4 regions of the Paraconexibacter sp. genome follow, and region 1 is predicted to be linked to each of the others. Evidence: riboswitches for the same ligand, from Rfam matches in the RefSeq annotation. Region 1 holds a riboswitch; each other region holds the start of a gene.
What was found. A riboswitch is a leader RNA that binds a small molecule or an ion and turns the genes downstream of it on or off. The one in region 1 is predicted to bind cyclic di-AMP.

Region 1 (7,264 bases):
CGACCGTCTCCTCGTCACCGCGCCGCGGCGGATCTCGCGCGGGGGCACGATGAAGACGACGATCCGCGACCGCTGGGGCCTCGGCGGCATCGACGTCGATCTGTGCGTGCGCCGCAAGGGCCGCGAGAAGCGCTGCCGGACCTTCGCGATCCCCGCGGGGACCTCGTCGGTCACCTCGACGCGCCGGGTGAGCCGGCGGACCGGCCTCATCGACATCGACGCGCGGCTCGGCCGTCACCACGTCCGCACGCAGACGGGCGTCGGCCGCACCGCGCCGCGGAAGAGCAAGCCGACGCTCCTCCTCACGGGCGACTCGATGATCCAGGGCATCGACTCCTTCGTCGCCGACCGGCTGCGCTCGCGCTACCGCGTGATCTCCGACACGCGGCCCGCCTCGGGCGTGAGCAAGCCCGGCGACTTCGACTGGCGCCGCCACGCGCGCAGCCAGGTCCGGCGCCACAGCCCCTCGGTCACGATGGTGTTCCTCGGCGCGAACGACCGCTTCGCGATGCCGCGCCCGAGCGGTGGCGAGGCGCCGTGCTGCACCGGTGACTGGGTGCGGGAGTACCTCCGGCGGATCCGCTCGATGGCGCGCACCTGGGCGCGCGACGGCCGCGGCCGGATCCTGTGGGCGACGATCCCGCCCCCGCGCGACCCTCGCTACGCCGCCGCGATCGGCGCCGTCAACGCCGCGATCGTCGAGCTCGCGCGCCGCGAGCCCGAGGTCGAGCTCGTGCGGCTCGACCGCGCGTTCAGCGACTCTGGACGCTACGTCGAGCGCATCGAGGGCGTCGACGTCCGCGACGCCGACGGGCTCCACCTCTCGGTCGCCGGCGAGCGGATCGCCGCCGGTGTCTTCGCCGACGCCGAGAAGACGGTCGGCGGCGGCTCCGGCGACTGAGCGAAGGTCCTCGCCGGGCCGGGCGTCTCGCAGGCTCCGCGTGCGGCCACGGCGCCGCAGCCGCGGGGGCGGGGCCGGGCGGCGGCCGGGGCCGGGGACTGGGGGGCCGGGGGCGAAATCAACGCGCGTTCGATTCGCTCCCGTATAGGGGGCGAAATCAACGCGCGTTCGATTCGCTCCCATATGGGGGGCGAAATCAACGCGCGTTCGATTCGTACCCCGGCCTCGGGCGCCCTCTCCCCGCGGGCGCCGGCCCGCCCGTCCCGTCGGACCGGGGAGCGGACCGAGATGTGCGACAGGCGCGCGTGCGACCTGAGAGGATCACCCGCCATGAGCATCACCCATCCGCGCACGTCCGCCGTGCGCCTCATCCTCCTCGCCCTCGCCGGCGTGCTGCTCCTCGCTGTCGCGACGCCCGACCCGGCCGCCGCGAAGAAGCCGAAGGTCCGCACGTGCGACATCGAGGACGAGGAGCGCGAGCTCGGACCGACGTACGTCACGAAGCTGCGGGTCCGCGGCACCTCGTGCCGGAACGGCGAGCGCGTCGTGAAGTCCTGGTACAAGTGCCGCCGCGCGAACGGCGGTGCCGACGGGAAGTGCAACAAGCGCGTCCGCGGCTACAAGTGCAAGGAGCGGCGTCGCAACGAGATCGACACGCAGTTCGACGCCACCGTCAGCTGCCGCAAGGGCAAGTACGGCTACATCATGCACCGCTACACGCAGTTCACGTAGCCGCACCGACGTCGAATCCCCAGCCGGCCGCCGCAACTTCGGCGGCCGGCCGTGTTCACAGCGGGTGACGTCATAACCAGGCCGAGCCGCCGCCGACGCACATCGGCGGCGGGCGGGGGACCCGACGGCGCGCCTCGGCGCGTCAGGGGCGAATCGCCGGCGACAGCTCCGGCGTAGCGCACGTTCCAGCGCGAGCCCGACAGCTCACCCCGCAGGCACGAGGAACGCGAGGTGAACGTGAACACGAAGACACGCCCCCGGCGGGGGATCGGCGCGCTCGGATGCGTGCTCGCCGCCGCCGCTCTCATCCCCGCCGCGCCGGCCGAGGCGCGGGACTTCGGCGACCGCACCCTGCGCAAGGGCCACAGCGGCTCCGACGTCCGCACGCTGCAGCGCTGGCTCACCGAGCTCGGCATCGAGACGAAGGTCGACGGCGAGTACGGCCCGGCGACCCTCCGGCGCGTCCGCCGGTACGAGCGGCGCGAGGAGCTGAAGACCGACGGGCGCGTCTCGCGCGCGCAGGCGAAGGGGATGGGCAAGAGGATCCGGCGCGCACGGGCACGCGAGGCGTCCGAGCCGCGCGCCGTCGACGCGCCGCTGCAGCTCACCCCCGGCCCGGAGGCCGTCATCGGGCCCGACGGGCGCACGGCGCTCGCGCCGGCAGCCGCCCCACAGCCGGTGAAGGACGCGATCGCCGCCGCGAACCGCATCACCGACAAGCCCTACCGCTACGGCGGCGGCCACGGGGAGATCGAGGACGACGGCTACGACTGCTCCGGCGCGATCTCCTACGCGCTGCACCACGCCGGCCTCCTCGAGGTGCCGCGCAACTCGACGGGCTTCAAGTCCTTCGGGTCGTCCGGCGAGGGCGAGTGGATCACGATCCACACGCGCAGCAGCCACGCCTACGTCGTCATCGCGGGCCTGCGCTTCGACACGTCCGGCCGCGGCGAGGAGGGCCCGCGCTGGCGCGAGGAGAAGCGCTCCTCGGACGGCTTCATCGCCCGCCACCCGAAGGGCCTGTAGGCCAGAGCGACCACCCCCGATCGACGAAACTCACGCCCAGCGTGAGTTTCGTCAGGTCGGACGGGGTCGAGGGCTGCGCTCAGCCCCAGTCGTAGGTCTCGGCCAGCTCCCGCAGCACGAGGTCGGCCGCGATGTCGGCGCCGCGTCCGTTGAGGTGGATGCCGTCGGCGTCACGGACGATCTCGCCGTCGATCGCATCCCGGTAGGCGCCGCGCGGCGTGAAGACGGAGGGGACGTCGAGAAGCCGCACGTCCTCGCCGAACGGCGCCGCGGCGACGCGGATCGCCTCGTTCACCGTCTCGATGATCTCGGTGCGGTCGCCATCTCGAGCGGCCGGAAGCAGCGTCCAGTAGACCGTCGCCTCGCCGCCACGGCGGTAGGCGGCCATCATCGAGCGCACGCGCGTCGCGTACTCCGCCGCCCACTCCGGGCCGCAGCACTCGACCGTTCCCGCACCGGGCGTCGGCATCGGGAATCCCTCGTTGGCCCCGAGGAAGACGACGACCGCGTCCGCGCGGTGCTCGGCGGCCTGCTGCTGGGAGAAGCGGCCCCAGTCGAGGAGGTCCGTCTTCGAGATGCCGGTCCCGATCTTCGCGTCGCGGATCGTCCGGACGCCCTCCTCGGTGAGCTCGCGCGCGAGCGAGGAGTCCATCGGCTGCACCATCGAGTCGCCGGTGACGAGGAGCGTCCCGAGCGGCCGCCGCTCGCCCGCCGGGGCGGCCGCGCCGGCGCCGCCGCCGAACTCCGACGGGCTCACCCGCGTGATCGCGCCCTCCTGCGCCCCGCCGCCGTCGGCCGGCCCGGTCGCGGCGGTGCTGAACTCGCCGTCGTCGGAGCCGAGGTCCTCGTCGGTGGCGAACCACCCGGTCACCTGGTCGGCCGCCGAGGCGAACGGGAGCTGGTCGGCCACCCAGCCCGCCGGGTGCCCGACCGCGAGGACGACCGAGCGCCCGAGGCCCTCGTCCATCTTCTCCCCGGTCCGGCGGATCCCGTCGCCGTCGAGGACGACGAGGAGGACCGCCGCGATGAGCACGGCGACGATGCCGTCCCTCGCGGTGAGGCGGCGCGCAGGCCGCGACGGATCGTTGGGCGTCGTGCGATGGGGCGACTCGGGCGGTGTCGTCGTCGGGAGGTCCACGGGCATCTCAGAACTGGAAGTAGACGAAGGGTGGCACGCCCTGGGACGGGATCGTCGCAGCGGCGAGCATGATCGAGACGGCGAGGCCGCCGCCGAGCGCGTAGGGCGGGAGAGCCTCGACGCGGGCGCGGAGAACCTCGACCGGGCGCTCCGGGAGCCAGTGGCTCACGAGGACGACGGCGAGCATGATCGTCGCCGCCGGAGTCCACAGCGTCGCGGCCCCCGACTCGCCGAACTGCTGCACGAGCGCCCAGGCGACGTCGAGGTCCGGGGCCCGGAACGGGATGAGCGAGAACGCGAAGAAGTTGAAGATGAGGAACACCGAGAACCACGTCGGCGGCCGCCATGAGGTCCGGTCGCGCAGCTCGCGCTCGACGACGAGCCACCCGCCCTGCAGGGCCCCCCAGAGGAGGAACCCCCACGCGGCGCCGTGCCAGAGGCCGCCGAGGAGCATCGTGAGGAAGAGGTTGCGGGAGGCCCGCAGACGGCCGTGCCGGTTGCCGCCGAGCCCGATGTAGAGGTAGTCGCGCAGGAACCGCGACAGCGTCATGTGCCAGCGCCGCCAGAACTCCTGGTTCGACGCCGCGCGGAAGGGCTTGTCGAAGTTCCGCGGGAACGTGAGGCCCATGAGGAGCGCCACGCCGATCGCGATGTCGGTGTAGCCGGAGAAGTCGCAGTAGATCTGCGCGGCGAACCCCCACGTCGCCAGGAGCACGTCGGCGGACGAGTACGCCTCCGGCACCGCGTAGACCGGGTCGACGACCTCGCGGGCGAGGTAGTCGGCGAGGACGACCTTCTTCACGAGCCCGGTGACGATGAGGAGGATCCCGGCCCCCACCTTCACGTTCATGGGGTCGCGCGGCTGCTTGAGCTGCGGGAGGAACTCGTGGGCGCGGACGATCGGCCCGGCGACGAGCTGCGGGAAGAAGCTGATGTAGAGCAGCGTGTCGAGCAGCGGCGCCGGCTCGACCGTCCCGCGGCGGACGTCGACGACGTACGAGATCGCCTGGAACGTGAAGAAGCTCACGCCGACGGGCAGCGCGATCGTCGCGACCGGGAGCGGCAGCCCGAGCCCCACCCCGTCGAGGAGGCCGTTGATGTCCTCGACGAAGAATCCGTAGTACTTGAAGACGCCGAGCTGCAGGAGATCGAGCGTCACCGCGGCGGTGAGCAGCCGGGTCTTGCGCCGCTCGTCGTCCGTCGCCGTGATGAGCCGGGCGAAGACGTAGTTGCCGACCGACACGCCGCCGAGCAGGAACGCGAACTTCCAGTCCGCCGACGCGTAGAAGAAGTAGCTCGCGACGAGGAGGAACGTCTTCCATCCTCCGGGGCGCCGCATGAGCGCCCACGAGCCGGGGAGCACGACGAGGAAGAAGAGGCAGAACTCGATCGTGGGGAAGATCATGCGCGGGCCCGGCCGTCCCGGACGCGCGAGAGGCTAGCGAGCGGCGTCGCGCCGGACGCCGGTCGTCACCGCGGGCTCGCGTCGCGCCGGCCGTCCGGGGACGTCCGGCGCGCGCGGACGGGGCGCCTACCGGGCGCCGTGGGCCGGGCGGTGCCCCGGCATGTGGATGTGCATCGCCTGCAGCAGGCGCGGCACGAGCATGAGCGCCGCGAAGCCGACGACCGTGTAGACGACGTCGGTGAACGTCCCCGTGCCGAACACGTCGGCGAGGACGTTCGTCTCGAAGAGACCGATCATCGCCCAGTTGAGGCCGCCGATCACGACGAGCAGGAGCCAGAGAGGCTCCAACCTCTCCATGGACTTCATCACTTCTCACCCTCCTTCAAGGGTTCGTGACATTCCACACGAGATACGCCGCAGGAGAACCGCGGTGACGGGCGCTCGACGGATGTTCGAACGCCCCGCGAGTCGCAGGATCCTGTCGCAGAGCGACGCGATGCCGCGCCGCGCGAGAACGGCGCGGCGCTAGAAGAGGCCGAGGCCCTTGCCGGCGTCCGAGACGAACTCGAACAGCGGCTGGGGGACGACGCCGAGCACGAGCGTCGCCGCACCGGCGAGCACCGCGACGAGCGCGACCTCCCAGTGGCGCTCGGCGCCGGGCCGGAACTCCGCGGAGGCCTCGTCGGAGCCGCCCGCGAGCGCGGGGACCGGGCCGCCGGTCGTCCCCGACGTCGCCGGGGCGGGCTCCATCCACATCGCCGCGACGACCTTCAGGTAGTACGCGAGCGAGATCATCGAGCCGACGACGATGACGATGCCCAGCCAGGCGTAGTCCCCGTCCACGGCCGCGTCGATCAAGTAGAACTTGCCGATGAAGCCGGCGGTCGCCGGGATGCCCGCGAGACCGAGCATCGCGAGGGTGAGCGGCCACGCGAGCAGCGGGCGCTCCCGCCCGAGGCCCTGGACCGCGGCGATGTCGTCCCCGAAGCCGGTCTCGCGCTCTCGCGCGACGATGACGGCGAAGGCGGCGAGGTTCATGACGAGGTAGACCGCGAGGTAGAACACCGTCGCGCGCACGCCGAGCTGCGTCGCGACGACGACGCCCGCGAGCATGTAGCCCGCCTGCGCGACCGACGAGTAGGCGAGGAGGCGCTTCAGCGACGACTGGCCGAGCGCGCCGACGTTGCCGACGATGATCGTCACCGTGGCGAGGGCGGCGAGGGCGGGCGCCCACGTGAGGCTCGCGCCGACGAGCGCGACGTCGAAGAGGCGGATGAAGGCGCCGAACGCGGCGGCCTTCGTCGCGACGGCCATGAACGCGGTGACCGCGGTCGGCGCGCCCTCGTAGACGTCGGGCGTCCACTGGTGGAACGGGGCGACGGACGCCTTGAAGCCGAGCCCGATGGCGCAGAGCGCCGCGCCGCCGAGCAGCAGGGTGTCGTCCGACAGGCCCTCGTCGTCGATGATCCGCGCGATCGCGTCGAAGTCGGTCGTGCCCGTCGCGCCGTAGAGGAGGGCGAGGCCGTAGAGGAGGATCGCCGAGCCCGCCGAGCCGACGATGAGGTACTTGAGGCCCGACTCGAGCGACGTCGCACGCCGCATCTCGGTCGCGCAGAGCACGTACAGCGGGATCGAGAAGAGCTCGAGGCCGATGAAGAGCGTGATGAGGTTCTGGGCCTGCACGAGGACCGCCATGCCGGCGACCGACGTGAGGAGCAGCGAGTAGTACTCGCCGTGCGCGCTCTCGCGCGGGGCGACCGCGCGCCACGAGAGGAGCACCGTCGCGATCCCCGCCGCGATGAGGAGGACGTGGATCGTCAGCGAGAGACCGTCGAGGCGCAGCGCCTGGGAGACGAGGTCCTTCTCGACGTTCCACTCGGCGATCGCGAGACCGAGAGAGGTGCCGAGCGCGGCGAGCGACAGGATCGGCACGAGCTGCTGGCGGACGATCTGGGCCCGGAAGAGGCCGAGCATGAGCACCACCACCGCGCCGCCGAGCAGCGCGATGAGGGGCGAGAGCCCCATCCAGTCGATGTAGGGGGTCTCGGCCTTCATGGCGCCA
Region 2 (7,264 bases), on a different contig from region 1:
CGCATGCAGATGCCGCTGAAGACCCTCTCCCGGTTCCCGGACGACGAGCTGCAGGCGATCCGCGCGCGGGCCCGCGACGCCCGCAGGGAGCTCGACGTCCCGACCCCCGAGCGGTGAGTGTGGATCCACCTGGCTGTGAGCCAGGCAGATCCACACTCACCGGCCGGCGCGGCCCTCAGCGGGCCAGCTTCGTCGCGGTGACGATGAGGTTGTAGAAGATCTGCGGCGGGAGCCGCGGCTCGAGGAGCGAGCGGTCGACCGCCTGGAGCGCGAGGTAGCCGCGGTAGGCGTACTGGCGCCACCACCACGGGACGTCCTCGCTGCGCGCGGTGGACTCGAGCACCCGGTTCGTCCAGCCGAACCAGTTCGCGAGGAGCTCCTCGCCCTGGATCCTCACCTCGGTGAACCCCCCGGCGGCCGCGTGCCGCTCGAGGTCGGCGGGCACGAAGGCGTGGACGTCGACGACGCTCTCGAGCTGGTGGTTCTCGGCGCCGCCGTCGGTGTGGCCCTCGTCGGCCTCGCGAGCGCGCAGGAGCCGCCGCCACGCCGGCGCCGCGTGGGTCGCGCCCTGCTTCGGGTACGACGCGATGCGGTCGCCGATCGCCGACGGCTCGCCCGCGAAGTAGATCGTCCCGCCGGGACGCAGGACGCGCGAGAACTCCGAGAACGCGCGGTCGAGGTCGGGCAGGTGGTGGAGGACGGCGTGCCCGAGCACGAGGTCGAAGCTCTCGTCCTCGAACGGCAGCGCCTCCGCGTCGGTGACGACGGTCTCGACGTCGAGGCCCAGACGCGCGGCGTTCGCCGCGCACGTCTCCATCATCCCCGGGGAGATGTCGCTGCAGACGGCCTCCTTCACGACGCCGGCCTGCACGAGGTTGAGGGCGAAGTAGCCCGTGCCCGCGCCGATCTCGAGCGCGCGGTCGAAGACCGGCAGCTTGCGGCCGAGCCCCTTGCGCAGCTTCCCGAGGACCTGCTTGCGACCGATCTCGCCGAAGTCGATGCCCCACTTCTGGTCGTAGTGCGCAGCTGCGCCGTCGTGGTAGCGGGTGTTGACGTCCCGGATCTCCTCGGGCGTCGCGGTGGCGGGGGACGGCATAGAGAGGCGAGGGTACCGTGGCGTGTACGCAGACGTTCGGTCGTGAGGGCTCGTGCGGCGACGCCTCACTACCCTTCCTGCGATGGCCGAGACGCTCTACCTCCAGCGCGACCAGCCCGAGGGCGTCCCGCCCCTCGCGCTCACGGGTGAGCGCACGCTTCCCGACGTGCCGGAGGAGAACTACTGGTACCGGCGCCACCTCGCCGTCTACGAGTGGATCGCCCAGCGCGTCCGCGGCCGGCGCGTCGTCGACATGGCCTGCGGCGAGGGCTACGGCAGCGAGGTGCTCTCACGGACCGCGGCCTCCGTCGTCGGCGTCGACGCGAACCCCGAGGCCTTCGAGCACGCCCGGCTGAAGTACTCGGGACCCCGCCTGCGCTTCGCCCGCGACCTCGTCGACCGCTTCGACGAGCCGTGCGACGCCGTCGTCTTCCTCCAGACGATCGAGCACGTCGAGGATCCCGGCGCGATCCTCGCGCACTTCCGCGGCATGCTCGACGGGCCCGGCGGCCGGGGCGTCGTCTACGTCTCCACGCCCAACCTCCTCACGCTCGCGCCCGAGGGCGCCGAGAAGTCCGAGAACCCGTGGCACATCCGCGAGTACCGGGCGCAGGAGTTCCGCGCGCTCTGCGCCGAGCACTTCTCCGACGTCGCGATCTACGGGCTGCACCACGCACGTGCGCTCGCCCTCCACGGGTTCGCGCTCGACCACTTGCGCTGGGACGCCGTCCACAAGGGGCTGCGCATCACGAAGCCCTTCTACGACCGCTTCACCCCGGCGATCTCGGCGCGGGACTTCGCGCTGCGGACCGACCGTCCGCTCGACCGGGCGCTCGACTTCCTCGCCGTCTGCCGTCCGTAGGAGCGCGCGTGTCCGGCCGGCTCTCCATCGTCCTGCACTCGCACATGCCCTACGTCGAGGGCTTCGGGACCTGGCCGTTCGGCGAGGAGTGGCTGTGGGAGGCCATCGCCACCTCGTACCTCCCTCTCCTCGATCTCCTCGAAGGAGGCGAGGCCGGCGAGCGGATCACCCTCTCGCTCACGCCGGTCCTCTGCGACCAGCTCGAGGCGCCCGGCGTCCGCGAGCGCTTCCTCGCCTTCCTCCGGGAGATCCGCAGCGCCTCGCACGCGCTCGACGTCGACGGGTGCCGCGCGAGCGGCCGGGACGACCTCGCCGCCGAGCTCGAGCGCGCCGCCGGCGACTACGAGCGTGCGGCGGAGCGCTTCGCCGCGCTCGGCGACGGCGGTCTCCTCGGCGCCCTCGCTCCCTACGCGGCGTGGACGTCGAGCGCGACGCACGCCGTCCTCCCGCTGCTCGCCACGGACGCCGGGGTCCGGCTCCAGGTCGAGACCGGCGTCGCGTCGCACCGTCGCCGCTTCGACGAGGCGCTCGGGGAGGCGGGGTGGCGGGGCGGCTTCTGGCTGCCGGAGTGCGCGCACGCCGAGTGGCTCGACCCGCTGCTCGAGGAGGCGGGCGTGCACGCGACGTGCGTCGACCTCACCGACGTCCTCGGCCTCGGCGACCCGCGGCAGCTCCGGCCGCGCCGCACCGAGGCCGGGCCGCTGCTCGTCCCGATCGACCGCACGACGGTCGAGCTCGTGTGGAGCGACCGCGGGTACCCCTCGCACGGCGCCTACCGCGACTACCACCACCGCTCGACGCACGACCACCACCCGTGGACGGTCGACGGGTCCGTCTACGACCCGGCGCGTGCGCGCATGCAGGCCCGCGAGGACGCCGCCGACTTCGTCGCGCGCACGCGCACGCGGGTCGCAGACGGCGGGCTCGCCGTCTGCGCGCTCGACACCGAGCTCCTCGGCCACTGGTGGTACGAGGGCGTCTGGTGGCTCGAGGCCGTCGTCGAGGAGTGCGCGTCCCAGGGCCTCGAGCTCGTCCACCTCGACGACGCGCTCGCCGAGACGGAGCCGGCCGATCCGCTGCCCGCCGACCGGCGGGTCACGACGTGGGGGACGCCTCGGACCCTCCACACGTGGGACGGGCCCCAGGTGGCCGACCTCGCGTGGAGCGCCCGAGCCGCGGAGCTCGACGTGCTCGCGGCCGGGCCGCGCGTGGACGACGTCGCCGTGCGAGAGCTCCTCGCGCTCCAATCCTCGGACTGGGCGTTCCTCGCGACGCGCGACACCGCCGGGGACTACCCGCGCGAGCGGGCCCGCGCGCACCTCCAGCGCCTCGAGTCGGCGCTCGCCGGCGCCGGCGATGCCGCTGCCCTCCGCCATCTCTCGGCCGACGCGACCATCGATCCCCTCCTCGAGCCGTGAACGCCCCACGCCGCGTCCTCATGCTCTCCTGGGAGTACCCGCCCGTCGTCGAGGGCGGGCTCGCCCGGCACGTGCGCAAGCTCTCCGAGCACCTCGCCGCGGCCGGCGTCGAGGTGCACGTCCTCACGCGAGGCGACGAGACGATGGCCGCCCACGAAGTCGTCGCCGGCATGCACGTGCACCGCGTGCGCGAGCCGATCCGTCCGAACGACCTCGGCGAGTTCGTCACGTGGATCGAGCACATGAACGCCGACATGCTCGCGGCGGGGGTCGAGCTCGGCGACGACCTGCGCTTCGATCTCGTCCACGGCCACGACTGGCTCGTCTCGAGCGCCGGCGATCATCTCGCGCGTCGCTTCGGGTGTCCTCTCGTCGTCACGGTGCACGCGACCGAGCACGGCCGTCACCACGGCTGGGTCCACAAGCACCCCCAGCGCTACATCCACGGCGTCGAGCGGTGGATGACGAACCGCGCGGACCGCGTCATCACGTGCTCGCACTACATGCGCGAGCACGTCCTCGACGTCTTCGGGCTCGACGACGAGCACGCGACGGTGATCCCGAACGGGATCGACCCGGCGGACCTCCAGCCGATCGAGGACCTCGACGCCCTCCGCGCGCGCTACGCGGGGTCCGAGGACCAGCTCGTCCTCCTCGTGGGCCGGCTCGACTACTACAAGGGCTTCCAGCTCGCGCTCGAGGCCATCGCGGGCGTCATCGAGCGCATCGGCGAGGAGGTCGGCGTCCGCTATCTCGTCGCGGGCTCCGGGCCGCACGAGGCCGAGCTGCGCCGCCAGGCGGCGGATCTCGCGATCGACCGCCGCGGGACGTTCCTCGGCTGGATCGGGGACGACGTCCTCCACTCGCTCTACCGGATCGCCGACCTCTGCGTCGTCCCGTCGCTCTACGAGCCGTTCGGGCTCGTCGCGCTCGAGGCGATGGCGTCGGGCTGCCCGTGCGTCGTCGCCGACACGGGGGGGCTGCGCGAGGTCGTGCCCCCCGACGATCGGGTGGGTCTCCGGTTCAACGGCGGGGACGCTGAGCACCTCGGCGTGATGCTCGAGCGGCTTCTGACGGACGCACCGCTGCGCGAGCGCCTCGTCCGCGAGGCCGGCGACCACATCCGCCTCTTCGACTGGGCCGACATCGCCCGTCAGACCGCCGCCGTCTACGAGGAGCTCATCCTCGCGGGGCCGAGCGGCCGGCCGCGTCGGCGGCGTCGGGTCACCCGCCCGAGACCCTCGACCTCGACCTGAGGTCGAGGCGCCGTACGGCGACGCACCGGAGAACTGGCTCCGACCGGGTTCCGGTCTCCATAAGGCTCTGCTAAGTTCTCGCGCTCCGATCGACACACCCACGCCGAGTTCCCGCGGGCCGACCCGCGGGAAACGGGGGACCCGGTGGACCGCGACGCGGTCCGAGGGGCGAATCGCCGTCAGAGCACGGCGTAGCGCACGTCCAGCGCGAGCCCGACAGCTAACCCCGTAGGCGCCGAGACGACCGAAGGGGTGCCGTACCGCGTGACCGACAACCGCCGTGACCTGCCATGCCTCCGATGGACCCGCATGAGCGCGCGCCTCGCCGCGCTCGTCTGCGCGGCCGTCGTCGCCGTCCCGGCCGCCGCGCATGCGACGACCGAGACCGGCGGAGCGTCCTCCGAGACGTCCTCCGAGCAGACCTCCGAGCGCAGCAGCTCCGAGGGCAGCAGCTCGAGCAGCATCCGGACGCTGAAGAGCGGCTCGCGCGGCCCGCGCGTCCGGTCGCTCCAGCGTCGCCTGAAGGTGAAGGTGACGAGCGTCTACGACAAGCGCACCGCGCGCGCCGTCCGCCGCTACCAGAAGCGCCGGGGGCTCACCGTCGACGGGATCGCCGGGCCGCAGACGCTCCGCTCGCTCGGCCTCGTGTCGAAGAGCACCTCGAAGGTGCGCCCGTCGGTGCCCGTCGCCGACGTCGACCTGCCGGACCGCGTCCCGTCGAGGGCGATGGAGATCCTCGAGGAGATCGCCGAGTGCGAGTCGGGCGGGCGTCCCGACGCCCGGTCCTCCGACGGCACCTACCGCGGCAAGTACCAGTTCCACATCGACACCTGGGCCGGCGTCGGCGGGTCGGGCGACCCGGCGAAGGCCTCCGAGGACGAGCAGGACAAGCGCGCCTACGTCCTCTACGACCGCGAGGGCGTCGATCCGTGGCCGGTCTGCGGCCCTCGCGCGAAGCGCGCCGTCGCCAACCGGGACTGACCAGGGGCGGCGCGCCCCGTCCGCGCGCCTGACGTTCCCCGGACGCCGTTCGGGGAACGTCCTCAGCGGGGGAGGCGGCCGGGCCGACGGGCCCTGCTGCCGCCCTCCGTCCCGCGCTCCCCGCTCACTCCCAGCCGCTCACTCCCAGCGCAGGGTCCGCGGCGTCTTCCGCATCCGGAGGACCCGGGCGGGCAGTCCGCCGACGACAGCGTCGTCGGGGACGTCCTTCGTGACGACGCTGGCGGTCCCGACGATCGCGTTGTCGCCGACGGTGACGCCGCGCAGGAACGACGCGCCGTAGCCGATCCACACGTTGTGGCCGACGCGCACGTCGCGCTTGTAGATCCCCTGGTGCCGGATCGGGCGGTCGACCTCGACGACGCCGTGGTCGAAGTCGATGAGCATGACGCGGTCGGCGACGATGCACTCGCGGCCGATCGAGACGTGCTGGAAGCAGCTGATCGTGCACTCCTGCCCGAGCACGGTCTTCGCGCCGATCCGGACCTCGCCCTCGTGCGCGCGGATCTTCGTCCCGTGGCCGATCCACGACCAGCGCCCGAGGTGGACGGTCGCGTCCTTGCCGATCTCGAAGATGACGCCAGGGCCGACGAACGCGAACCCGTCGGTCTTGAGTCGACCGCGCCACCGCAGCTTCAGCCATCCGAGCCGCGCGAGGAGCCGCGCGTACTTGAGGTTGAGCATCCCGTGACGGCGCATGAACCCCAGGAGGACGAGCGGGCCGCCGCTGCGTGGCGGCGGATCGCCGCGGACGATGACGTCCGGCGCGTCGTCGGGAAGGGGCGGGGCGTGCTCGGGGGAGAGGACAGGGTCCACGACGGCAGGGTACTGTCCCGCCCCCATGTCCGACGCGCCCGACGCCACGCAGAAGAAGAGCCTCGCCGAGCGTCTCCTCGCCGGGGACAAGCGCGCCCTCGCCCGCGCGATCACGCTCGTCGAGAACGACGACCCCGCCGGCTGGGACCTCGTCCGGGAGGTCTACCCGCACACCGGGAAGGCGGCGATCGTCGGCCTGACCGGAGCCCCGGGGGCCGGGAAGTCGACGCTCATCAGCGCGCTCACGAAGCTCCGCCGCGAGCAGGACCGTGACGTCGCCGTGCTCTCGATCGATCCGTCCTCGCCGTTCACGAAGGGCGCCCTCCTCGGTGACCGCATCCGCCTCACCGACCACTTCCTCGACCCGGGCGTCTTCATCCGCTCCATGGCGAACCGCGGTGCGCTCGGCGGCCTCTCCGAGGCGGCGCTCCAGGCCGCGCTCCTCATGGACGCCGCCGGCAAGGACTTCGTCCTCCTCGAGACGGTCGGCGTCGGCCAGGCGGAGATCGACGTCATCGATCACGCCGACACCGTCGTCCTCGTCCTCATGCCCGGCTCCGGCGACTCGATCCAGGCGCTGAAGGCCGGCGTCATGGAGATCCCCGACATCATCGTCGTCAACAAGGCCGACCATCCGATGACGGACACGATGGTCCGCGAGATCCGCTCGGTCCTCTCCCTCGCCCCCGAGAAGGAGGAGGGCTGGCGCGTCCCGATCATCAAGACCGAGGCGGCCCGCGGCGAGGGCGTCGCCGAGCTCCTGGAGAAGCTCGACGAGCATCACGCGCTCATCGAGTCCGAGGGGACCCTCACCGAG
Region 3 (7,264 bases), on a different contig from region 1:
GACTTCGAGGGCGCGGTCCGCGTCGGCGGTGAGGCCTCCGGCGAGGCGACGAGCGAGGGCCCGGTCATCCTCCCCCTCGGCGAGGCGGCCGCCCGCTACCCCGACATCGTCGGCAAGCACCTCGGCACCGTCGTCGCCGACTCGGCGCTCGTCGCCCGCAACGACGCCCACTGGAGCGACGGCGTCTTCGTCTACGTGCCGCGCGGCGTCCACGTCGAGGCCCCGATCCTCGTCACGCACGTCCACGAGCAGGCCGGGACGGCGCTGCACACGCGGACGCTCGTCGTCCTCGAGGAGGGCGCCGAGGTCGAGATCTGGGACCAGACCGTCAGCGGCGACGACGAGACGGAGGGCCTCGTCAACGGCGTCGTCGAGCTCGTCGTCGGGCAGAACGCCCGGCTGCGGTACGTCTCCGCGCAGGACCTCAACGAGAAGACCTGGATCTTCGGCGCGCAGCGCGCGGTCGTCGCACGCGACGGCCACGTCGACTGGGTGACGCTCGGGTTCGGCTCGAAGAACGGCAAGGTGTTCCTCGAGACGACGCTCGCGGGCCCCGGCGCGCACGCGACGGTCACGGGCGCCTACGCGTCGCGCGGCCGGCAGCACCTCGACGTCGACACGCTCCAGGAGCACGCGGCGCCCAACACGACGTCGGACCTCGCGTTCCGCGGGATCCTCAACGACCGCTCGTCGACGGTGTGGCGCGGGATGATCAAGGTCGACGAGGGCGCGCAGCAGACCGACGCCTTCCAGGAGTCGCGCAACCTCCTCGTCTCGAAGAAGGCCCACGCCGACGCGATCCCCGGGCTGGAGATCCTCGCCGACGACGTCGCGTGCACGCACGCGGCGGCGATCGCGCAGATCGACCCGGGCCAGCTCTTCTACCTCCGCAGCCGCGGCCTCCCGCTCGCGGCGGCGCGCCGCATCGTCATCGAGGGCTTCCTCGAGGCGACGGTCGCGCGCCTGGAGGAGGGGCCGATCCGCGAGCAGGTCACGGAGGCGATCGGCCGTCGCCTCGAGCAGGTCCTCGGCACCTGAGGCCCTGCCGCCCGAGGCGGCGCGTCGGCCCGCCGCCTCGCGGCGGGGCGCCGACGCACCGCCGCGGCGGCGGTCAGGTGCTGGCCGTCGGGGCGGGGAGGCCGGCGAGGACCTCCGCGAGGTCGTCGACCGTCTTGAACTTGAGGGCGGTCCGGTAGACGTGGGTGTAGGCGATCTTGCCGTCCGCGTCGATGACGACGGTCCCGCGCTTCGTCCCCATGATGCGCGAGTCCATGCCGAACGCGGCGGCGACGGAGCCGTCGGGGTCGGCGAGCAGGGGGACCGTGAGTCCGTGCTTCGCGGCGAAGGACTCCTTCGAGCCGACGTCCTTGCCGCTCACGCCGTAGACCCTCGCGGGCAGGTCGGCGACCTCGTCGGCCCGGTCGCGGTACGAGCAGAACTGCTTCGTGCACACGGTCGTGTCGTCGCCCGGGTAGAAGAGGAGGACGACGTTCTCGCCGCGGTGATCGGAGAGCCGGAACGGACCGTCGGTGCCCGACGTCTCGACGTCGGGGGCGGGGTCGCCGACTGCGGGAATGCGTGCCATGAGAGGGTCTACGTTCCCAGATGACCGACTGGATCCATCGCCAGGCCACGCGGATCGCGTCGGACGCCGTCCCCGAGCTCGAGCGGCTCGTCGCCGTCTCGTCGCCGTCCGGTGACTCGGACGGCGCGGAGGAGTGCGTCCGCGTCGCCACCTCGCTGCTCCCCGCCGAGGCGGACGTCGAGCGCCTGCCGTGCTCCTCGCCCGATCACGCCGACGACCTCCTCGCGACCGTCCGCGGCTCGGGCGAGCGACGCCTGCTCCTCCTCGGCCACATCGACACCGTCGTCGCCCACGAGGAGCACCGGCGCCTCTCCGTCGACCCGCACGACGCGAACGTGCTGCGCGGGTCGGGGTCCATCGACATGAAGGGCGGCGACGTCCTCGCGCTCGGCGTCCTGCGCGCGATCGCCGAGGACCGCCTCGCCGACGTCGAGCGGGCCGATCTCCTGCTCGTGTGCGACGAGGAGTGGCGGCGGTCGCCGTTCGCCCACGCGCAGCGGTTCGCGGACTACGACGCGTGCCTCTGCTTCGAGGCCGGTGAGCGGACGGCCGACGGCGACGAGGCGGTCGTCGTGAAGCGCAAGGCGGCCGGCACGATCCGCGTCGACGCCGCCGGCCGGTCCGCCCACAGCGGGGCGCGGCCCGAGGAGGGGCGCAACGCCCTCCTCGCGCTCGCCTCCGCGGCGCAGTGGGTCGCCGCGCAGGCCGATCCGGACGGGCCGCACCACCTCACCGCCGTCCCCACGGTCCTCCGCAGCGGCGACGCGTTCAACGTCGTCCCGGCCGCGGGCCAGCTCCTGTGCGATCTGCGGTCGGACTCCGAGCGGGCGTTCGACGCCGTCATCGAGGGGCTCCCGCGCGACGTCGCCGGCGTCCGCCTCGACGTCGAGACGCTGCGGATCTGGCCGGGGATGGACTGCCGAGAGGCCGCCGCCCCCGTCCTCGAGTCCGCCGGCGACGTCCTCGGGCGTCCGATCCTCGCCTCGGAGCGCGGCGGCGCGAGCGACGCGAGCCACGTCGCGACCGTCGTGCCGCTCACGATCGACGGCCTCGGGCCCCTGGGCGGGGGCGCGCACGCGCCTCACGAGCACGTGCTGCGGGACTCCCTCGGCGCACGGGCCGAGGTCGCGCTCGCGGTCGTGGACGCGGTTCTCGCCCGCCCCTGAGGACCGGAAGGCGGTCCTCTGCTCGGACCGCTCGAACAAGGGCTTCACCCGTCATGCCGGAAAGAAGTCGGTCATCGCGTAACGGGTGTCCCCTTGGTTCTGTAGGCTTTCGCGAGTTTGACAACCCATGCCGAGCCCCCGCCACACGGATGGAGGGGGACGGGGGACCCACCGGACCAAGATGGTCGGGGGCGAATCCGGGCTTGAACGCCCGGTAGCGCAGCACTCAGCGCGAGCCCGACAGCTAACCCCGTAGGCGCAGAGAGCCAGGGGTTACGCACATGCACCACCGCTTCGTCCAACGCCGTTCCGTCCGACTCGCGCTCGTCGCGGCAGCCGCGACCGCCGCCACGTTCACCGCGCCGGTCGCTGCACCCACCGCGGTGCTCGGAGTCGCCGTCGCCGACACGTCGAGCGACCGCGACTTCGGCGACCGCTCGCTCCGCGCCGGCGACAAGGGATCCGACGTCCGGGAGCTGCAGCGGCTCCTCAACAAGGTCGGCATCGAGGTCAAGGTGAGCGGCACCTTCGACGCGGCGACGAAGAAAGCCGTCCAGCGCTTCCAGCGCGCCGCCGGGTTCAAGCCGAGCGGCGCCGTCGGCAAGACGACGGCCCGCTCGCTCCGCCAGGCGGTCAGCGGCGGCGCCGAGGTCGCGGGCACCGGCGGCTTCGCCGCCAGCAGCGGCCCGCGTCCGAGCCGCCTCGGGCTCCGCCTGCCGGTGAAGTCCGGGATGAGCGGCCAGGACATCCGCGTCCTCCAGGACTTCCTCACCCGCGCCGGCTTCCGCACGAAGGTCGACGGCCAGTTCGGCGGCGGCACGAAGAAGGCGCTCAAGCGCTTCGAGAAGGCCAACGGCCTCCCGGACGACGGCGTCGCCGACGCGAACGACCTCGACGTCCTCCGCGGCCAGGTCGACGCCGGTCCGGACGCCGAGACCGCCGAGAAGCCGCTCGAGCTGGCTCCCGGCGACCGCGCGAAGCTCGGTCCCGACGGTCTCGCGATCGCCCCTGCGAACGCCCCGCAGGAGGTGAAGGACATCATCGCGGCCGGCAACAAGATCGCGAAGAAGCCCTACATCTACGGCGGCGGGCACGGCAAGTGGGACGACAAGGGCTACGACTGCTCGGGCTCCGTGAGCTACGCCCTCTACGGCGCCGGGCTCGTGAAGAGCTCGATGCCCTCCGGCGGCTACGAGACGTGGGGCGAGTCGGGCGCCGGCAAGTGGGTCACGATCTACGCCAACGGCGGCCACATGTACATGGTCGTCGCGGGCCTGCGGTTCGACACGAGCGGCCTCAAGCAGGACGGCTCCCGCTGGCACGACACGGACCGCCCGACGAGGGGCTACAAGGTCCGTCACCCGAAGGGCTTCTGACGGTCGCGGCGCGCCGTCGCGAGCGGGCGGCTCTGGTCACCAGGGGCCGCCCGCTAGCCTCAGCAGCCGATGACCCCGCCCGTCCGGATCCTCGCGGTGCCCGGCGCGCTGCGCCGCGGATCGTTCAACCGCGCGCTCGCCGCCGCCGCCGTGGAGGAGTCACCGGACGGCGTCGAGGTCGCCGTCCACGGGCTCGAGGACGTCCCTCTCTACGACGGTGACGTCGAGGCGGCAGGGATGCCCGACGGCGTCCGCGCCTTGCGCGACGCGCTCGCCGCCGCCGACGCGCTCCTCCTCTGCTCCCCCGAGTACAACGCGTCGGTCCCCGGGGTCCTCAAGAACGCGCTCGACTGGGCCTCGCGCGGTGACGACTCGCCGCTGACCCGGCTGCCCGTCGGGCTCGCCGGCGCGTCGCCGGGACGCTTCGGCACGGTGCGCAGCCAGGCGCACCTGCGTCAGGTGCTCGCCGCGACCGGCGCGCTCGTGCTCCCCAAGCCCGAGCTGTACGTCGCGGGGGCGCGGTCGCTCTTCGCCGAGGGGCGGCTCGCCGACGACGAGACGCGCTCGCGCCTGCGGACGCTGCTCGCCGCTCTCGCCGAGTGGGCGGGCGCGGTCCGATGACGGACCGCGAGGAGCGCGGGGACGACGAGGCGGTCGTCCCTCACCACCCCCGCAGCCCGGACGAGGAGCTCCTCTCCGCGGATCTCCCCACCGTCACCGAGGAGCGCACCGACGCCGAGCGCGTCGCCGACGCGAGCATGGAGCTCGCGACGGGCTTCGCGACCCTCCGGGGCGTCGACCGCGCGGTCTCGGTCTTCGGCTCCGCGCGCCTCCACGAGGGGACGCCCGAGCACGCACTGGCGCGCGAGGTCGCGCGCCGGCTCGGCGAGGAGGGCTTCACGATCATCACCGGAGGCGGGCCGGGCCTCATGGAGGCCGCGAACGCCGGCGGCCAGGATGCGGGCGTGCGCTCGGTGGGCCTCAACATCGTCCTGCCCTTCGAGCAGCTCCCGAACGAGCACCAGGACATCTCGCTCGAGTTCGACTACTTCTTCACGCGCAAGGTGATGTTCGTCCGCTACGCGAACGCGTTCGTCGTGTTCCCGGGCGGCTACGGGACGCTCGACGAGCTCTTCGAGGCGCTCGTCCTCATCCAGACCGAGAAGATCGAGGACTTCCCGGTCGTCCTCGTGGGGACGGACTTCTGGTGCGGACTCGTCGACTGGATCCACGAGCGGCTCGTCGCCGGCGCGCTCGTCTCGCCCGGAGACGCACGGCTCTTCACCGTCACCGACGACGTCGAGGAGGTCGTCGACACGGTCCGGGCGGCGAGCGACCGACGGTGGGGGCGCGCGCGCTGAGCGTCCGCGCGCGATGATCCGGACGATGGCCGAGCCGCTGCGCGTCACCTCCCGCGTCGCGATCCCCGCCGACGAGCTCGTCGTGCGCGTGAGCCGCTCGTCGGGACCCGGCGGCCAGCACGCGAACGTCACCGCGTCTCGCGTCGAGGTCGTCTTCGACGTCCGCGCGTCCTCTGCACTCACGCCGGAGCAGGCGGACCGCGTCGTCGCGCGACTGGGGCCGGTCGTGCGCACCGTCGCGCAGGAGCACCGCAGCCAGGCGCGCAACCGCGAGCTCGCGCTCGAGCGGATGCGGGAGCGCCTCGCCGGCGCCCTCCACGTGCCCCGCTCGCGCACGCCCACCCGCCCGTCGCGCGCCGCGAAGCGCCGCCGCGTCGACGCGAAGAAGGCCCGCGGCGCCGTGAAGCGCCAGCGGCGCCGGCCGGTCGACGAGTAGCGGCCCGCTCAGACCTGCACGAGCGCCCGCGCCCCGACCACGACCTTGCGTCGGCCCGGCACGACCGCGCGGCCCGGACGCGTCCCGAGGCCGGCGCGCTCGATCTCGCGCAGGATCTCGCGGTACATGGCGGCCGCGGCGGCGATCGCCCGCCCGCCGCGGCGCAGGCGGGGGATCCCGGCGAGGCCCTCCTCGTAGAGGGCGTCGGCCCGCGCGATGTACTCGCGCAGGAGGGCGGCGCGCCGGCCGGGCGTCGGCGGACCGTGCCGCGCGACCGCCGTCGCGGGGAGGTAGCGCCGACCGGCCGCGGCGTCCTCGTCGATGTCGCGGAGGATGTTCGTCAGCTGCATCGCGCGGCCGAGCGCGGCCGCGGCCCGCAGCGCCTCGTCGCGGTCGCCGTCGACCCCGAGGATCGCCGCCATGAGGATGCCGACGGTGCCGGCGACCCTGTGGCAGTAGCGGTCGAGCTCGTCGTCGTCGGCCGGCTCGCGGCGCTCGATGTCGTCCCGCATGCCGGCGCAGAAGTCGCGCAGCGCGTCGGCGGGCAGGGGATGGCGGTCGGCGAGGCGCGCGAGGATGCGCGTCTCGGGGCTCGTCACGCTGCCGTCCTCGCACCACGCCTCGACCGCGGCCACGCGGGACGCCGCCTCGGGGCGCCGCTCGTCGACGAGGTCGTCGAGCGTCCTCATGACGAGGTAGAGGAGATGGACGTCGTCGCGCACGTCGCCGGGGAGCAGCCGGCAGGCGAGCGAGAACGTCCGCGCGGCCCGGCGCGTGGTCGCGCGCGCCTCGCGCAGGAGCGGATCGGAGCGCTGGCCGTCAAGCAGCAAGGTCCGGCTCCTTCGCGATCGCGTGGGAACGGGGGAGGAGGCCCGCCGCCGCGTCGGCGGACACGAGCCCGGCCGTCACCTCGGCGCCGAGGAGGACGCCCGGGATCCCGGCCCCGGGGTGGGTCCCGCCACCGACGCGGTAGAGGCCGCCGATGCGCGGGTCGCGGTTGGGCGGGCGCAGCGCGGCGCTCTGGTGCAGCGTCGGCTCGAGCGCGAACGCGTTGCCGTCCCGCGCGTCGTAGCGGTCCCGGAAGTCGGCGGGCGTCATGCGGTGCTCGGCGACGACGCTGTCGCGGAGGCCCTCCAGGCCGAACGTCGTCTCGAGGTCCTCGAGCAGCCAGTCGCGCACGCGGTCGCCGTCGCGCGCCCAGTCCTGGCCGCCGCGGAGGTTCGGGACGGGGAGGAGGACGCAGATGGAGTCCCCGCCCGGCGCGGCCATCCCTGGCTCCGTCCGGTTGGGCACGTGGAGGTACGTCGACGACGTCGACGGCAGGCGGCCGCGCCGGGTGA
Region 4 (7,264 bases), on a different contig from region 1:
CGCATGTCGATCTCGTGCTGGGACGGACCGACCTCGTGGTGGGAGTACTCGACCTGGATCCCGAGCTGCTCGAGGGCGAGCACGGTCTCGCGGCGCACGTCGGAGCCCGCGTCGAGGGTCGTGAGGTCGAAGTAGCCGCCCTCGTCGAGGACCTCGGTCCCGCTCTTGTCGCGGAAGAGGAAGTACTCGAGCTCCGGCCCGACGTTGAAGGTGTCGAAGCCCATCGAGCGCGCGCGCTCGATCGCGCGGCGCAGCACGTGGCGGGGATCGCCCTCGTAGGGCGTGCGCTCCGGCGTGAGGACGTCGCAGAACATGCGCGCGACGCCCTGGTCCTCCGGCCGCCAGGGGAGGACCGAGAAGGTCGAGGCGTCCGGCATGGCGATCATGTCGGACTCCTCGATCGCGTTGAACCCGGTGATCGAGGAGCCGTCGAAGCCCATGCCGCCCTCGAAGGCGTCGTCGAGCTCCTCGGAGTTGATCGAGAACGACTTCAGCTGGCCGAGGACGTCGGTGAACCAGAGGCGGATGAAGCGGATGCTCCGCTCCTCCACGATCGCCTTCACGTCCTGCGCGCTGGTCGGCTTGTCGGCCACCGTGAGGTCTCCTTGGGTGCTCGCGGGCGGGCGCCGCGAACCCTAGCCGACCTTCGATCGACGGCCGGTCGAGCTCGTCAGGACCGCTGGTCGAGCCAGCGGCCGGCCCAGGACCGCAGCTCGCCGATCACCGGCCCGAGGTCCCGGCCGATGGCCGTGAGCTCGTAGAGCACCTGGACGGGCGGACCTGCGGTGACGTCGCGGCGGACGAGCCCGCGCTCCTCGAGCTCCCGCAGTCGCTCGGAGAGGAGGCGATCGGAGACCGCCGGGATCCCCTGGCCGATCTCGGTGAAGCGCATCGACCCGCCCTCGAGGAGGACGGCGACGATCGCGCCGGTCCAGCGGCGGCCGATGAACTCGATCGCCTCGTGGTACAGGGGGCAGCAGGCGGGGCCACCGGGATCGTCCGGGGCCCCGCGTCGCGTCGCGTCGGTCGCCATCGCGCCGCTGCCGGTCGGCCCGGCCCCGCGCCTACGCGGCGCGGAGCTGGCGAGTGTCTTCCGTCGAGCCGTCGACGGGGACGTCACCGGCGACGTTGATCATCGCGGTGAACGACTCCATCGCGACGAACGCGATCGCCTCGAGGAGCTGCTCGTCGGTCCAGCCGCTCTCGCGCGCCTCCTCGTGGAGGTGCATGGGCGGGCGCTGACGCTCCTCGACGAGCGCGCGGACGTAGCGCAGGAGCGTCGCCTGGTGCTCGTCGCCGGAGTCCCACTCGCGGGCCTTGGCGACCTCGTCGAGCCCGAGGCCCGCCTGGCGGGCGGTGCGGCTGTGCATGGCGATGCCCGGCTGCGAGCCGTAGTGCTCGGCGACGGCGAGCGCGAGGCGCTCGAGGGTGCCGGCCGGGAGGTCGCCGTGACGGAGCTCCTGCCGGAACCGCGCGTAGGCGCGCAGCGCCGCGGGCGAGCCGGCGAGGACGCCGAGGAAGTTCGGCAGCTGGCCGGCCGTCGACAGCGCACCGCGAAGGATCGGGATGGACCCTTCGGGGGCCGTGAGGTCGTCGTGGATCTGGAACCTGCTCATCGCTGTCTTCATGTGCGTGCCTTTTGGGGAAGAGGCTGGTGTGTCGGGGTGGGCGGCCGAGATGAGGTCCGTCCGCACGTCTTTAACTTCACTTAATGAAGTTGCTTACGTGTCGTAAGTGTACGGGGGCGTCGCGCGGATCGCAAGGGGGTTGACCTCGTCGCGTACTACGCGCGGGACCCGCCCCGTGGGTCACTCCGTGGACCCCTCGGAGGCGCCGCGGCCGAGCCGGGCGACCGGAATCGTCGATCGGAGGCGACGTGGGGTCCACACCGCGACCGTGCCCGTGCAGGCGCGCCGGCAAACGCCCCCTGCCCGCACCGGGCGAAGGCGTCGCGACGGCGCTCGCGGGGCGGCACCGTGCGAAGGGGGCCGCAGCGGCCCTCGCGGGAGCGCCGGGCGAAGGCGTCACGAGCCCGAGCGCCTCGTCCGCCGAGGCCGCGGCCGCCGGCTCGACCCGCGCCCGCCGCTGACTAGAGCGGCGCGGCGACGACCGCGGCGTGCGCCTTCGCGCTCGCGGCCGCGATGAGGATGAGCGCGAAGCTGAACGCGACGGCCCACATGGCGATGCGGTCGGGACGCGACCCGACCCGCTCGCTCGGCGTCCGCGACGGCCGGCGGCGCTCGATCTCGCGGAGACGCGGGGCATCGGCGAGGACGCCGGGCCTCCCGGTGATCGCCACCGTGCGCCGCCCCTCCGGACCCGGCGTCTCGACGGCGACGTCGCGACGCGAGCGGGCCGGGAGGTCCTCCTCGGCGAGGACCGGCTCGTCGACCTCGACCACCGGGACGATCGAGACGTCCGGCGCGAGGTCGGGCGCGTCCATCGCCGCGCCCTCCGTCGCCGGGGTGCGGTCGCGCGGCGTCGCGAGCACGTCGAGATCGTCATCGAGCCAGGAGTCGACGCGCCGGCGTTCGCCGACATCGCCCTCGAGGACGATCGTGCGGCTGGTCGTCTCGCGGTCGCCGCCGCTCCCGCGCGTTCCGGGGTGGGCGGCCGCCGACCGGGCGGCGCCGGCCGAGCCTGTCACGCGCCTGCGACGGGGCTGCACGACGAAGTCGGGCTCGTCGCCCGCGGTCCAGTCGTCGATCACCCGCGGACGGCTCATCTCATGCGCGTCCGTCGGCTCTTCGACGAAGGGGGTGTGTGTCGGCATCGCGGGTCTCCGGTCTCTTCACGGCGCCTGCGGGGTGAGCTGACGGGCTCGCGCGGAGAGAGTCGCGCGGCGCCGCGGATGCGGCGCTTCGCCCCAGAAGGAGTGGGTCCCCCGCCCTTCTGCCGACGTGCGGCAGGAGGTTCGGCATGTCCTCGGAACGCGAGGATCGTAGCAGGAAGGGAAACCCCTGCAAACGCGACGAACTTATGTCGCCCTGCACGCGAACCTGCATCCGTCGCCCCCGGACCCGCGGATGGCGACAGCCCCGTGCCGATGCCTGACGGCCCCGTCTGCGGGGGCGTGTTCCCGGCCGTCGGTGTGGGGACGACGTAGCGGATGCCGAGCAGTGTGCCCGGCCCGTCGGACGTCTTCGGTGCGGAGCGTCAGTCGCCGCGGCCGGCGACGGCCTCGACGTAGGAGGCGACGTTCTCGGCCTCCTCGCCGGTGACGAGCTCGGCCGGCATCTGACCCTGGCCGCGCGCGCGGCCGTTGAGGATCGCGTCGAGCGTGAGCTCGGCGGGCGGGCGCAGCTCGTCGAGGTCGGGGCCGACGCGGCCGACCGCGTTCGAGGCCTCGAGCTGATGGCACGACGCGCACTGGACGGCGAAGATCTCGCGGCCCTCCTCCTGCGCGGCGGTGAGCTCGACGCCGCCCGGCGCCTCCGCAGAGCGGTCCTCGGCGTTGACGGCCATGACGATCCCCGGGATCGCGGCGCCGATGCCGACGATGATGACCGTGACGACGAGCGCGTTGATCCGGTTCGCGACGGGGTTGTGACTCGTCGCCTTCTGCCGCGCGGCGCGCGGACCGCCGCTCATCGCGACGAAGAACACGACGAGAGCGATCGAGATGAAGGCGATGACGAGAGCGGCGGTGGCGACCATCGGCGGGGAACATACCGGTCGGCGCGGCACGGCGGCAGGGAGGGCCCGCCGGCGGCAGCGGCGACGCGCCCCCTCGCGGGGCGACCGGCCCTTCGTCCCGCCGCCCCGGCCGGGCGCTCAACGCCGGCGGCCCTGCGCGAAGCTCATGACGGGTGGCGCGACCGCGCGGAACCCGGAGCCGTCGGCCGCGGCCGGGGCCTGCGCCTCTTCCTCGTCCTCGGCGCCGACGAGCGTGAGCCGCCCGCGCCCCGCCTCGGCCCGCGCCCGCTCGAGCTCGCGCTCGTCGAGCGGCGAGAACTCGGCGGACTCCGCGAGGGCGCGCACCTCGGCGAGCGGCCTGTCCGCCGGCGCCTCGAGCGGCACGAGCCGGCGCACGAGCACGTTGATGCCGCCGCCCGCGGCGGGGTGACGCTCGAGCCGGCCCTCGGCGACGACGAGCGGCTCCGTGCGGACCGTCAGGCGGTGCTCCTCGTAGACCGGCGGCGGGACGACGAGGTTGACCGTCCCCTCCTCGTCCTCAAGGAGCATGAAGACGATCCCCGAGGCGGTCCCCGGGCGCTGGCGCGCGACGACGAGGCCCCCGACCTTCACCGGGCTCCCGTGCCGCATCCTCCCGAGGGCACCGCTCGGCACCGCGCCGCGCCGTGCGAGGTCGTCCCGCAGGAGGCCGATCGGATGCGCGTCCGTCGTGAGCCCGGTCGTCGCGTAGTCGGCGATCATCGAGTCCCACGCCGTGAGCCCCGGCAGCACGGGCGCCGCCGGCGCGTCGAGCGGCAGGGCGAGCTGCGTGCCCCCGGACCCGAGCGACCGGCCGGGCGCGACCACCCCGAGCCGCCAGAGCGCCGCCCGACGGCGGTGCCCCTGGGAGGGGACCTCGGCGGCGAGCAGCCCGTCGCACGCCCCCGACCACGCGAGCCGCTCGAGCGCGGCGCGCCCGAGCCCCGAGCGCGACGAGAGATCGCCGACCGACCGGAACGCGCCCGCCGTCTGCCGCGCGGCCACGAGCGCCTCCGCCTCCTCCTCCCGCAGGCCGAGGACGTAGCCCAGGCCGATCCGCACCGCCGCCTTCTCCCCCGGCCCCTCCTGCGTCGCGACGTCGACGACCGTGCACCCGACCGCGCTCGCGTTGACGTCCGGCGGGAGGACCGGCACGCCGCGCCGCTGCGCCTCGTGGACGAGCGCGTCCGGCGGGTAGAAGCCCATCGGCTGCTCGTCGAGGAGCGCGGAGAGGAACTCGGCCGGATGATGGACCCGCAGCCACGTCGACTGGTAGGCGAGGAGCCCGAAGGCCGCGCCGTGGGCCTTCGGGAAGCCGAAGCCCGAGAACCCGACGATCATCCCGTAGACCCGCTCCGCGGTCGCCTCGTCGACGCCGTGCGTGCGCGCCGCACCCTCGATGAAGCGGTCGTGGTACGCGCGGATCGCCGCCTCGGAGCGCTTGCGGCTCATCGCCCGCCGGAGCCCCTCCGCCTCGCCCGGCGTGAAGCCGGCGAACGCCATCGCGACCTCGATGACCTGGTCCTGGAAGATGATGGTGCCGAGCGTGTCCCGCAGCACCGGCTCGAGCGAGGGGTGCTCGTACGGCACCTCGAACGACGGATCGGCCCGGAGCCGCTGGCGGCGGTCGATGTACGGGTTGACCGCGCCTCCCTGGATCGGCCCCGGTCGCACGATCGCGACCTGGATCGTGATGTCGTCGAGCGTCTCCGGCCGGGTCCTCAGCAGCGAGGCCATCTGCGCGCGGCTCTCGATCTGGAAGACGCCGGTCGTCTCGGCGTTCTGGATCGCCCGGTAGGTCTCGGGGTCGTCGAACGGGATCCGCGAGAGGTCGACGACCTCCCCGTGGCGCTCCGCGATGTGGTCGACGCAGCGCTCGACCGCCGAGAGCATCCCGAGCCCGAGGAGGTCGATCTTGAGGAAGCCGGCGTCCGCGCAGGAGTCCTTGTCCCACATCACCATCTGCCGGCCCTCCATCGCCGCGGGGACGACCGGGCAGCAGTCCACGAGCGGCCGCGTCGCGACGATCATCCCGCCCGAGTGCTGGCTGAGGTGCCGCGGCAGGCCCTGCGCCTCGCGGGCGAGCGCGACGAGCCAGGCCCAGCGCCCCTGCCCGGCGCGGGCCTCCCCCACCGCGCTCTCGACGTCGCGGTCGACGTGGGTCGCCGACCAGCCCTCCGAGGAGCGGGCGACGCGCTCGATCTCGCCGGGCGGGAGGCCCAGCGCCTTGCCGATCTCCCGGATCGCCCCGCGCGCGCGGTACGTCGGGAAGGCGGCGACGAGGGCCGACCGATCGTGCCCGTAGCGCTCGTGGATGCGCGGGATGAGCGTCGCCCGCACGTCCCGCGGGAAGTCGAGGTCGATGTCCGGCAGCGAGGTGATCTCCTCGTTGAGGAAGCGCCCGAGGAAGAGCTCGTTCGCGATCGGATCGACGTGCGAGAGGCCGGTGAGGTAGCAGACGATCGAGGAGACCGAGGACCCGCGCCCGCGGCCGGGAGGGAGGAGCGCGCGCGCCGTCCCCGCCCCGCGGACCTCGAGCGCGACCTCGCGGGCGAGCTCGAGGAGGTCGTGGTGGAGGCGGAAGAACCCCGAGAGCCCGAGCCGCGCGATGAGCCGCAGCTCCTCCTCGAGGCGGGCGGCCGCTCGCTCGCGCAGCGCGGCGCCGCCGGGGCCGCCCGCGCCCAGTGCGAGCGGGTAGCGCTCATCGAAGCGGGCGTGGCAGATCCGCGCGAGCTCGCGGTCGGCCTCCTCGTCGTCGGCGCCGGGGTAGCGGTAGCCGAGGTCGCTCGTGAGGTCGAAGCGCAGCGTCTCGGCGAGCCGCGCGGTCTCGGCGACGGCCTCCGGGTGGTCGCCGAAGCGCCGCGCCATCGCCCCGGGCGTCGTGAGGACGTGCGAGTGGTTGCCGCGCCGCAGAGGCTCCGAGGCGTCGAGGGTCGTGTGCTCGCGGATCGCGACGAAGGCATCCTGCAGCCGCGCCCGCTCGCGCGTGTGCGCGTGGACGTCCCCCGTCGCGACGCAGCGCAGCCCGAGCCGCCGCGCGAGCCCTTCGAGCGCGCGGTTGCGCGCGCGATCGTCGCGGGCGAAGGGACGCTGCAGCTCGACGCGCAGGCGCTCCGGCGTGAACGCCTCGCGCAGCCGGCGGAGGGTCGCCTCGTCGTGGACCCCGTGCCGCGCGCACCCGCTGAGGCAGACGAGGCCGTCCGCGTGGTCGAGGACGTCGGCGACGGCGACCGACGGCGGGCGCGCGAGGCGCCGGTCGGACCGCGGACGAGCCCCCCCGCCCTCCCGCGCCGAGCCGCTGCCGTCCCGCGTGTGCGCGTGCGCGCGCGTGAGGAGACGGCAGAGGCTGCGCCATCCCGCCGCATCGCGGACGAGGAGGGTGAGATGACGACCGTCGTCGAGCGTCACCTCGGCCCCGTGGATCGCGCGCAGACCGAGGGCCTTCGCCGCCTGCGCGAACTCCATCGAGCCCGAGAGCGTGTCGTGGTCGGTGAGCGCGAACGCCCCGTAGCCCTGCGCGAGCGCGGCCGCGACGAGCTCGTCCGGCTGCGAGGTCCCGTCGAGGAACGAGAAGGCCGAGTGCGCGTGGAGCTCGACGTAGGACACGAAC

Region 2: another riboswitch for cyclic di-AMP. It lies ahead of ACME2J_RS19265 (transglycosylase family protein); the one in region 1 lies ahead of ACME2J_RS11695 (peptidoglycan-binding protein).
Region 3: another riboswitch for cyclic di-AMP. It lies ahead of ACME2J_RS12600 (peptidoglycan-binding domain-containing protein); the one in region 1 lies ahead of ACME2J_RS11695 (peptidoglycan-binding protein).
Region 4: another riboswitch for cyclic di-AMP. It lies ahead of ACME2J_RS16325 (hypothetical protein); the one in region 1 lies ahead of ACME2J_RS11695 (peptidoglycan-binding protein).

What each region holds. Positions count from the first base shown of each region.
Region 1 is NZ_JBLKKY010000030.1:10,739-18,002, forward strand. It holds gene ACME2J_RS11685 (DUF459 domain-containing protein) at 1-901, shown strand, start outside; gene ACME2J_RS11690 (hypothetical protein) at 1,232-1,633, shown strand; cyclic di-AMP (ydaO/yuaA leader) riboswitch at 1,703-1,866, shown strand; gene ACME2J_RS11695 (peptidoglycan-binding protein) at 1,865-2,659, shown strand; gene ACME2J_RS11700 (DUF459 domain-containing protein) at 2,739-3,803, opposite strand; gene ACME2J_RS11705 (MBOAT family O-acyltransferase) at 3,805-5,202, opposite strand; gene ACME2J_RS11710 (DUF378 domain-containing protein) at 5,329-5,568, opposite strand; gene ACME2J_RS11715 (NADH-quinone oxidoreductase subunit N) at 5,728-7,257, opposite strand; gene ACME2J_RS11720 (complex I subunit 4 family protein) at 7,254-7,264, opposite strand, start outside.
Region 2 is NZ_JBLKKY010000076.1:10,938-18,201, reverse strand. It holds gene ACME2J_RS19285 (class I SAM-dependent methyltransferase) at 176-1,096, opposite strand; gene ACME2J_RS19280 (class I SAM-dependent methyltransferase) at 1,179-1,958, shown strand; gene ACME2J_RS19275 (1,4-alpha-glucan branching protein domain-containing protein) at 1,967-3,376, shown strand; gene ACME2J_RS19270 (glycosyltransferase family 4 protein) at 3,373-4,632, shown strand; cyclic di-AMP (ydaO/yuaA leader) riboswitch at 4,734-4,867, shown strand; gene ACME2J_RS19265 (transglycosylase family protein) at 4,942-5,613, shown strand; gene ACME2J_RS19260 (acyltransferase) at 5,752-6,447, opposite strand; gene meaB (methylmalonyl Co-A mutase-associated GTPase MeaB) at 6,473-7,264, shown strand, end outside.
Region 3 is NZ_JBLKKY010000033.1:41,415-48,678, reverse strand. It holds gene sufD (Fe-S cluster assembly protein SufD) at 1-1,038, shown strand, start outside; gene ACME2J_RS12610 (peroxiredoxin) at 1,112-1,585, opposite strand; gene ACME2J_RS12605 (M20/M25/M40 family metallo-hydrolase) at 1,606-2,751, shown strand; cyclic di-AMP (ydaO/yuaA leader) riboswitch at 2,870-3,026, shown strand; gene ACME2J_RS12600 (peptidoglycan-binding domain-containing protein) at 3,033-4,127, shown strand; gene ACME2J_RS12595 (NADPH-dependent FMN reductase) at 4,197-4,748, shown strand; gene ACME2J_RS12590 (LOG family protein) at 4,745-5,488, shown strand; gene arfB (alternative ribosome rescue aminoacyl-tRNA hydrolase ArfB) at 5,514-5,924, shown strand; gene ACME2J_RS12580 (phytoene/squalene synthase family protein) at 5,933-6,754, opposite strand; gene crtI (phytoene desaturase family protein) at 6,744-7,264, opposite strand, start outside.
Region 4 is NZ_JBLKKY010000052.1:19,681-26,944, forward strand. It holds gene ACME2J_RS16310 (glutamine synthetase family protein) at 1-593, opposite strand, end outside; gene ACME2J_RS16315 (winged helix-turn-helix transcriptional regulator) at 671-1,033, opposite strand; gene ACME2J_RS16320 (carboxymuconolactone decarboxylase family protein) at 1,065-1,616, opposite strand; gene ACME2J_RS16325 (hypothetical protein) at 2,090-2,725, opposite strand; cyclic di-AMP (ydaO/yuaA leader) riboswitch at 2,783-2,930, opposite strand; gene ACME2J_RS16330 (c-type cytochrome) at 3,157-3,657, opposite strand; gene ACME2J_RS16335 (DNA polymerase III subunit alpha) at 3,775-7,260, opposite strand.